DNA from 3 places in the Gottfriedia sp. NPDC056225 genome. Region 2 is predicted to be linked to each of the others. Evidence: riboswitches for the same ligand, from Rfam matches in the RefSeq annotation. Region 2 holds a riboswitch; each other region holds the start of a gene.
The links. Region 2 has a riboswitch for thiamine pyrophosphate ahead of thiC (phosphomethylpyrimidine synthase ThiC). Riboswitches for the same ligand answer to the same signal wherever they lie in the genome.

Region 1: linked by a shared signal. The riboswitch ahead of thiD (bifunctional hydroxymethylpyrimidine kinase/phosphomethylpyrimidine kinase) and the one ahead of thiC (phosphomethylpyrimidine synthase ThiC) in region 2 are both predicted to bind thiamine pyrophosphate.
Region 3: linked by a shared signal. The riboswitch ahead of ACFCYN_RS15060 (ABC transporter substrate-binding protein) and the one ahead of thiC (phosphomethylpyrimidine synthase ThiC) in region 2 are both predicted to bind thiamine pyrophosphate.

The regions. Positions count from the first base shown of each region.
Region 1 covers NZ_JBHJTJ010000001.1:109,600-112,884, reverse strand. Annotated here, with positions in the region: gene ACFCYN_RS00595 (FTR1 family iron permease) at 1-754, shown strand, start outside; gene ACFCYN_RS00590 (hypothetical protein) at 744-1,118, shown strand; TPP riboswitch at 1,238-1,349, shown strand; gene thiD (bifunctional hydroxymethylpyrimidine kinase/phosphomethylpyrimidine kinase) at 1,485-2,291, shown strand; gene cytX (putative hydroxymethylpyrimidine transporter CytX) at 2,284-3,285, shown strand, end outside.
Region 2 covers NZ_JBHJTJ010000003.1:132,227-135,511, reverse strand. Annotated here, with positions in the region: gene ACFCYN_RS04035 (hypothetical protein) at 35-205, opposite strand; gene thiC (phosphomethylpyrimidine synthase ThiC) at 221-1,999, opposite strand; TPP riboswitch at 2,133-2,247, opposite strand; TPP riboswitch at 2,483-2,592, shown strand; gene ACFCYN_RS04025 (thiamine phosphate synthase) at 2,682-3,285, shown strand, end outside; gene thiO (glycine oxidase ThiO) at 3,280-3,285, shown strand, end outside.
Region 3 covers NZ_JBHJTJ010000022.1:53,409-56,693, reverse strand. Annotated here, with positions in the region: gene racE (glutamate racemase) at 36-827, opposite strand; TPP riboswitch at 1,056-1,165, shown strand; gene ACFCYN_RS15060 (ABC transporter substrate-binding protein) at 1,254-2,243, shown strand; gene ACFCYN_RS15055 (thiamine-binding protein) at 2,271-2,546, shown strand; gene ACFCYN_RS15050 (ABC transporter permease) at 2,546-3,285, shown strand, end outside.

The sequences.
Region 1 (3,285 bases), on a different contig from region 2:
AGCATTACTAGGTTTTATTAAAAAGTCTGGTCAAGAAAAGAAAAGTAAGTGGATCTGGTTTGGTGTTGGTACTGGTTTAGGCGTCAGTATTATACTAGGTGTTATTGTAAATATCTTATTCTCAGCAGGTGCTTTTGGAAGCAATAACTTCTTGATTGCAGGCTGGACTGGAGTATTTGCGGCTGTCATGCTTTTATATATGAGTTACTGGTTACATAGCAAATCTAATACGAAGCAATGGCAACAATATATTAAAACTAAAAGTGATAAAGCATTAAATACGGGTAGCCTATTATCTTTAGCTATTCTTGCGTTTTTAGCAGTGTTTCGCGAAGGAACTGAAACAGTATTATTCTTTATTGGAATGGCTTCATCAATTAAACTATCATCTTTATTAATAGGAATTGCGTTAGGGTTTGCTATTTTAGCAATACTGAGCTTCTTAATATTAAAGGTTGGCTTAAAGATTCCAATGAGACCGTTTTTCCTTGTTTCTAGTATTTTAATGTTCTACTTATGCTTTAAATTTGCGGGTATGGGTATTCACGGTTTACAACTTTCAGGATTACTTCCTGCTACCCAAGCTCCTATTCCAACAATAGATTTCTTTGCAATCTATTCTACTTGGGAGAGCTTTGTACCACAGATGTTCTTGTTACTAATAGCTTGTATAACTGTTATTTATAATAGATTCTCGAATAAAAATAATAAAAAAAGTAGTAAAAATTCGGAGGGAACGAAAAATGTTATCTAATAAAAAATTGATCGCGGCAATGGCTCTAGGACTATCTTTAACTTTATCTGCATGTGGAACGAACACAGACAATGCAATTAAATCAGGATCTGACGATATGATCAAAACGATTTCTGAACTAAAAACACAAGTTTCGAATAATGATGAAGCAAAGGCGAAAGAAAGTGGAGGATCACTTGAAAAATCATGGGAAAAATTTGAAGACTCTGTAAAAGATAAAGACAAAGCTTTGTATGAAAAAGTTGAAACTCCACTTCATATTATCGAAGCGGGAGTAAAAGTTTCTCCATTGGATGCAGATACACTTAACCAAGCCGGTGACGAACTAGAAGGCGTATTAAAAGAAGTAAAAGATTTAAAATAATAAATGTTAAAGCCTCTCAACTAGTATTAAGAGAGGTTTTTTCTAAATAAATCTGGTCTAAATACTTGAATAAAGTATAAGGATTAATTAAGATGATAAAGTAATCAAATTAAATAATTGAATAGTACTAGGGGTGCCGTAAATGGTCGGCTGAGATTAAGACACGAATAGTCTTTAACCCTTTAACCTGATCTGGATAATGCCAGCGTAGGAAAGTGAACGGTAGAATACATTTTTGTATTCATAACATTGATTTGTTCGAGCACAAGTCCTTATGGGATTTGTGCTTTTTTGTATTTAAAATCAAGTTTCATCTTCTATCTGTAAGATCAAAAGAGTTCTATTCATTAAATAGGGGGAAGAACATTGAAGAAAGTATTAACAATAGCCGGCTCTGATTCAAGTGGTGGTGCTGGAATTCAAGCAGATTTAAAGACGTTTTCAGCTCATGGTGTTTTTGGAATGAGTGTAATAACAGCAGTAACTGCTCAAAATACGCAAGGAGTGTTTGCTGTTCAAGATATGACACCAGAGATTATTGCGAGTCAATTAGATGCAATATTTACAGATATCGAAGTAGATGCAGTAAAAATTGGTATGGTATCACAAATCGATACGATTAAAGTAATTGCTGAAAAACTAAAGGAATATAGACCAAAGCATATTGTAGTTGATCCAGTCATGGTTTCTAAGAGCGGGTTCGACTTACTAAGCCCGGATGCAAAGGAAGCTTTAATTCAAGAATTAATTCCGTTAGCAACTGTTATTACACCGAATCTTCCTGAAGCAGAAGTTATTACTGGAAGAAAAATTACGACGATTGAAGAAATGAAAGAAGCTGCTATACAAATTTATTCATTAGGTGCAAAAAACGTCCTTGTAAAAGGTGGCCATTTAGAGGGTGAAGCAACAGATATTTGCTTTAATGGTGAGGAGTTTACTAGCTTTAATAGCGTTAGAATCAATACAATTAATACTCACGGTACTGGATGTACTTTATCTTCAGCAATTACATCTAATTTAGCGAATGAACTTGAATTAAATGAGGCAATTAGAGAAGCAAAAAACTATATAACATTAGCGATTCAACATTCCTTCTCAATCGGAAAAGGAGTAGGTCCTGTCCATCACTTCTACTCTTTGTATGAAAAGGCAGGAGTTCAACATGTCTAATCAAAATGCAAAAATGACAAAGTGGAATTTTACGACACTTTGGTTTGGTGCTGCGGTATCAGTAGCGGAAATCATGACAGGGGCATTAATAGCTCCATTAGGTTTTACTAAAGGTTTAACAGCTATTTTAGTAGGACATTTAATAGGAACACTTTTACTTGTATTAGGTGGTGTAATTGGCTCTCAGCAAAGATTAACCGCAATGGAATCAACAAAAATTTCATTCGGTAGCTATGGTAGTTACTTGTTTTCAATTTTAAATGTATTACAGTTGCTTGGTTGGACGGCAATTATGATTTTAACAGGAGCTCGTTCAATCAATATAGTCACAAAAAATGATTATCATTTTAATCACCTTTGGGTTTGGTGTTTAGTAATTGGAGTGCTAATAGCAATTTGGTTGTACTTTGGGCAAAATGCTTCAAAAAAACTTAATAGTATGGCCGTTTGTTTGCTATTTGTTTTAACGATTGTATTATGTTTTGTTATTTTTAAAAGTGATAAAATTCTTTCTCAGCCAAGTACTTCAGGATTATCTTTTGGCGAAGCAGTTGAATTATCAGTCATTATGCCACTATCATGGATTCCATTAATTAGTGACTATACTCGATTCGCGAAAACTACAAAAGACGGGGCAATTGGTAGTTTCATAGGATATATGTTTGGAAGTTCATGGATGTATATTATTGGGCTTGGGGCAGCATTAGCATTTAATGAAGTGGATCCAGTAGCTGTATTAATGAGTGCAAATTTAGGTTTATTCGCAGTTGGTATCGTTGTTTTAGCAACTGTTACAACAACCTTCATGGATGCTTATTCAGCTGGGATATCAGTTACAACCATCTTTCCAAAGCTAAATGGAAAGCATATAGCGTTGATCGTTACAGCAATTGGAACAATATTAGCGGTGATTTTCCCAATTGAAAAATATGAAGGATTCTTATATACAATTGGGTCATTCTTTGCACCGTTGTACGCAATTTTATTAACAGAT
Region 2 (3,285 bases):
AAATCGGGGTTTGTCTTTGTTTTATTTATCAAAATTACCAGCACAAACTTTCAATTAAACTGCATTTTAAGCATTCTTGTATCGTATCTTTCTTCTGAAATTCGTGCTCACAATTTGTTTGAATGGTTTTCAGTTCTATTTTTAACTGATTCATATTTTCTTCTAATTGCTTTATTTCTTTTTTGATTCCTTCTACCCTATTCATATAAGGCTCACACCCTTATTGATAGATTTCTCCGCCGTTTTTTCTAAATTCTAATGCTTTTTCTTTCATTCCTTCTTCAATGGTTGATTCATTTTGAAGTTCTTCTTGTTTTACTATATCTCGAATGTCTTGTGAGATTCTCATACTACAGAATTTTGGACCACACATTGAACAAAAATGGGCTGTTTTAGCTCCCTCAGCAGGTAATGTTTCATCGTGGTATTCAATTGCTCTTTCTGGATCAAGAGAAAGATTAAACTGATCACGCCATCTAAATTCAAATCGAGCTTTTGAAAGTGCATCATCTCTTTTTTGTGCTCCAGGATGACCTTTTGCTAAGTCAGCTGCATGTGCTGCTATTTTATATGTGATTACCCCTACTCTAACATCTTCTTTATTTGGAAGACCTAAATGCTCTTTCGGAGTTACATAGCAAAGCATCGCTGTACCAAACCAACCAATCATTGCTGCACCGATTGCTGACGTTATATGATCATAACCAGGCGCAATATCTGTCGTTAGTGGACCTAATGTGTAAAAAGGTGCTTCTTGACAAATTTCTAATTGTTTATCCATATTCTCTTTAATTAAATGCATTGGAACATGTCCCGGTCCTTCAATCATAACTTGAACGTCATGTTTCCAAGCAATTTTTGTTAGCTCTCCAAGTGTTTCTAATTCCGAAAATTGTGCTTCGTCATTTGCATCGGCGATCGAACCTGGGCGCAAGCCATCTCCTAAAGAGAATGTTACGTCATAGCGCTTCATTATTTCACAAATTTCCTCAAAATGGGTATATAAGAAATTCTCTTTATGGTGAGCTAAACACCACTGAGCCAATATAGAACCACCACGAGATACGATTCCTGTCACTCGTTTTGCAGTTAATGGAATGTAACGCAATAGTACACCTGCGTGAATCGTAAAGTAATCTACTCCTTGTTCAGCTTGCTCGATTAGAGTGTCTCTAAACACTTCCCAAGATAAGTCTTCTGCAATTCCATTTACCTTTTCAAGTGCTTGATAAATTGGAACTGTCCCTACTGGTACCGGAGAATTTCGGATAATCCATTCACGTGTTGTGTGAATATTTTTTCCGGTTGAAAGATCCATCATCGTATCGGCTCCCCAGCGAGTAGCCCATGTCATTTTTTCTACTTCTTCTTCAATTGAGGATGTAACGGCTGAGTTACCTATATTGGCGTTTATTTTCACATGAAAATTACGGCCGATAATCATTGGCTCACTTTCCGGATGATTAATATTTGATGGAATGACAGCTCTTCCTCTTGCAACTTCATCTCGAACAAATTCAGCTGTTCTATTTTCTCGAATTGCAATAAATTCCATTTCAGGTGTAATAATACCTTTACGTGCATAATGCAATTGCGTAATATTTCCGTTATCCTTTGCACGCAATGGTTTTCTTTTTAAACCTTTAAAGATTTCAACCTCATGTTTATCTGATTCTTTTTTATATCCATTATCTTCAGGCTTTACTTCACGCCCTACATATTCTTCAACATCATTTCGCTCAATCACCCAGTTTTGTCCGATCGGCTTAAGCCCCTCGCGAATATCAACTGAGGCAGATGAATCTGTGTAAGGTCCACTTGTGTCATATACTCTAACTGGTGCATTTTCTTCTTCGCCAAAAGTACCAGTTGTTGGACTTAATTGAATCTCACGCATCGGCACTTTAATATCAGATCTAGATCCTTCAACATAAACCTTTTTACTACCAGAAAAACTAGACATGATGGAAAAATTCATTTCATTTACAGAATTGTTCATTGATTTCATTCCCCTTTTTAAATGATTAAAAAAGGACGAAATCCAATCCATTTTAAGCATGAAAAAAGCCGGATCTTAAAGTTAAGACCCGGCAAAATGTTAGCAAAACTACATTAACGATTAGACTTCATTAATGAGAAATTTCTAACTTCCCCACGCTGGTATGAACCAGATCAGGTCCTGAGGGTTAAGAAACTTAAATGTGTTTCTCTCTCAGCCCAACTAATTGGACACCCCTAGTCAAACGATTAAATTGTTCACACTAAATATAAACCCACAAGTTTAAAATGTAAATGCTTTTATTTCCTAAATTTTTACAGGAATGTTCATTTCAAAAAATTATTAGCATTTTTAATACTCGCTTAAATACTTGATTTCATTATGCTTCAAGCCCAATTTATGGTAAATATTTTGACTCGTAAAAAAAATTTTAGTATTGAATATTATTTTTTATATGCTATGCTAAGATTAATTTTCATACAGATTCATCACTAGGGGATCCCTTGATAAGGGCTGAGAATAGAGTAGTTACTTTTAAACCCTTAAAACCTGAACAGGCTAGTACCTGCGTAGGAAAGTGGCGCATTCTCTATTTATTTTGTGTGCAATGTAACCACTTTCTTTTTTTAGGAAAGTGGTTTTTTTTGTTTGAAAAAATTTTGTTAATGAAAGAGGCTGGAGCATGGAACTTATTGCAATTACAGATGATCAGCACTCAATCGAAGTACTTGCTTCCAAAATTATTCAAATAATCGATGTAGTTGACTATGTACATATTCGCGAGAAATCAAAAAAAGCGATCGAAATAATCTCACTCTTAAATCTATTAAAAATGAACAAAGTGGATATGAAGAAAATCGTTTTAAATGATCGTTTAGATATTGCTATTTTTGCAAATCTATCAAATATACACTTACCGGGACATGGACTCCCTCTTGTTGATGTAAAAGAATATTTTCCTAACTTACGAGTAGGAAAATCAGTCCACACGCTTACTGAAGCAATCCTAGCTGAAAGTGATCAGGCTGATTATGTCCTTTACGGTCATTGTTTTGAAACAAAGTGTAAAGCCGGTCTAACTCCAAATGGGATTGAAATCATACCCGAAATGAAAAAAACTCTGACTATACCAATCTACGCAGTAGGCGGTATATTGCCTGAGCATATCCAATTTTTGAAGGAGAACAAGATTGATGGGATAGCTGTAATGTCTGGAATCTTCTCTTCTCGAAACCCACTAGATGCTGCGCTGCAATATTTTGAAAGGTGCAAACTGACTTATGAAC
Region 3 (3,285 bases), on a different contig from region 2:
TGGTTTTCTTTTTTATTGAGTTCACTTTAGAACTCTTATAGTTTTATATGTTTTACATTTTCCAAAGGCTCTTGGAACAAAGAGGAAGCTATTTTACTAAAAACGATTGGATCTCCAGTTGTATAAAATTCATGTATAGTGTTTTCGGAATTAGATAAAATATTTTGTTGATCGAGTATTGCACTGACTTCTAATGCTGTTTCATCGCCGGAGCTGATGAGCTGAATAGAAGGACCCATCACCTTTTGAATGATTGGGCTTAATAAAGGGTAGTGCGTACATCCAAGTATTAGTGTATCAATAGTTGAATCTAAAAGTGGGGTAAGAGTTTGTTTAACAATCTCAAATATTTCAGGTTTATTGTAGTCCCCATTTTCGACGATTCCAGCAAACTCTGGACAAGCCAAACCTTTAATTATCACTTTGTCATTAATTCGTTTTAGTGCGCCATGATAGGCTTTACTATTTATAGTAGCATTCGTACCAATTACACCGATTTGATCGTTTTGTGTTAATTTTATTGCAGCTCTGGCACCAGGGTGCACAACACCTATTACTGGGATTTGAAGTTTTTCTCTCATTTCACTTAATACTACTGAAGTGGCAGTATTGCAGGCGATGACTAACATTTTTATGTCTTTTTCTAAAAGAAAATTAGTCATTTCCCAAGTGAATTCCCTGATCTCCTCATATGGTCGTGATCCATATGGACATCTAGCAGTATCGCCTAGGTATACTATATCTTCCTTAGGTAATTGTCTTATAATTTGTTTGGCAACTGTTAAGCCCCCAACTCCTGAGTCTATGACTCCGATTGGTTTATTCAAAAAATCCCCTCATTTTAATCATAATTTGATGATGTAGTATATTCGATATTCAAGTAAGATTTTACTATAAGAAATGATATTTTTGTTTAATAATCTCATTTAAAATATGACAAAATCTTATCGTTAAATAGCTTGTATTAACAGACTATTAAAACAATTAAACGTAGGTTAAAAATAGTTCGTAAATTCAATCATTATCTGTTATATTTATGATGAAAAGTTTATATGAGAAAAATGTGGAGGTGCCAGTGTTGCTGGCTGAGATAACATCCTTAAGATGTTGACTCTTAGAACCTGATCTGGGTGATGCCAGCGTAGGGAACAGTATCTCTTTTTAGATATGTTTTTTACAGCGCATTAACGTCCGGGTTACTATCCGGGCGTTTTATTTTTGTATAAACCAAAAACAAAAGGGAGTATTAGTAAATGAAAAGATTAGTAGTTTTTTTAGTAGCTATTTGTTTAATGTTAACTGGGTGTGGTCAAAGTAAAACCGCGACTAGTGGAAAGAGCAAGCAATTAAAAAAGGTGACAGTCGTACTAGATTGGACACCAAATACAAATCATACGGGGCTATTTGTTGCGAAAGAAAAAGGATATTTTAAGGAACAAGGCCTTGATGTAGATATTATTAGTCCAGGAGAAACAGGAGCAGATCAATTAGTTGCTTCAGGTAAAGCGGATTTTGGCGTTTCTTATCAAGAGTCAATTACACAGGCTAGAGTTCAAAATGTACCAATTGTTTCAATTGCAGCAGTTATTCAACATAATACTTCTGGTTTTGCATCGCCTGCGAAAAAAGAAATTACGTCTCCAAAAGATTTCGTTGGAAAAACATATGGTGGATGGGGTTCACCGGTTGAAAAAGCCGTTTTAAAATCACTTATGTCAGAAGAACATGCGAATGTTAATAAGTTAAATATCGTTAATATGGGCGATGCTGATTTCTTTACAGCTGTAAAAAGAGATATCGACTTTGCTTGGATTTATCAAGGATGGACAGGTATTGAAGCTGAGCTTCGTGGAGAGAAGTTAAATATGATTTATTTAACAGATTATAGTAAAAAACTAGATTACTATACGCCAGTATTAGCTACAAACGAAAAAATGATTAGTAAAAACCCGAAAGTAGTAAAAGCGTTTGTTGCCGCTGCATCAAAAGGATATAATTTTGCGATTGATAACCCGAAGGAAGCTGCAGCGATTTTACTTAAAGATAATCCAGATCTAGATAAAAATTTAGTAGAAAAAAGCCAAGAGTGGTTAGCATCTAAATATAAAGACGATGCAAATCGTTGGGGTGAGCAAAAGTTAACGGTTTGGAAAAACTATGCAGATTTTTTAGCTGAAAATAAATTATTAGAAGGTAAATTTAAGCCAGAAGAAGCTTTTACAAATGAATTCTTACCAAAATAAGGAGGAGTAAAATTGAAAACTACATTAATGAGTGTTCAAATAATACCAAAAACAAATAATATTGAGGATGTCATTCCCGCAGTCGATGAAGCGATTAAAATTATTGATGAATCAGGTGTGAAATATCAAGTACAGCCATTGGAAACAACAATGGAAGGTGATTTGAATGAATTATTACAAGTTGTTCAAAAAATGAATGAAAGAATGATCGAAATAGGTTGCCATAATGTTATAACTCAAATGAAAATCCTTTATCAACCACAAGGGATTACAATGGATGTGTTAACGGAGAAGTACCGTTAATGAAACGAAAAAATATGAAAGGATGGCAGCCATTTGTTGTCATCCTGCTTTTTTTAATCTGTTGGCAGCTCAGTATTAAAATTTGGAAAATAGAGCCTTGGCTATTGCCAGGACCAATTGCAATCTTTAAAGAAGGAATTCATTCTTTGGATTCTATACTTCCACATATAACATCTTCAATTCAATTAACGATTATCGGATTGTTAATAGGTAGCTTGCTTGGACTTTTAATAGCATTTCTATTGCATTTAATACCAGGTGTAAAGAAAGCTTTTTATCCATTATTAATTCTTTCGCAAAATGTACCAATTATTGTATTAGCACCACTTTTAATTATTTGGTTCGGGTTTGGTGTACTGCCAAAATTAATCATTATATCGCTCGTGTGTTTTTTCCCCATAACTGTTTCAGCATTGGATGGATTTCGACAAACACCAAGTGAGTTAATAAATTATATGAAAATGGCAGGAGCATCCAAAGCACAAATTTTTTGGAAAGTTGAATTTCCGTTTTCTCTACCTTCAATCTTTTCAGGCTTAAAGATTTCAGCTACATATAGTGTAATGGGAGCAGTAATATCAGAATGGCTTGGAGCAAAATCAGGAATTGGAGTATATATGACGCTAGCTTCATCGTCATTTAGAACAGATCGAGTATTTGTTTCCATTTTTGTCATTATGCTTTTAAGTATGCTGTTCTTCTTCCTTATTGTAATGATTGAGCGATTTACTGTTAAATG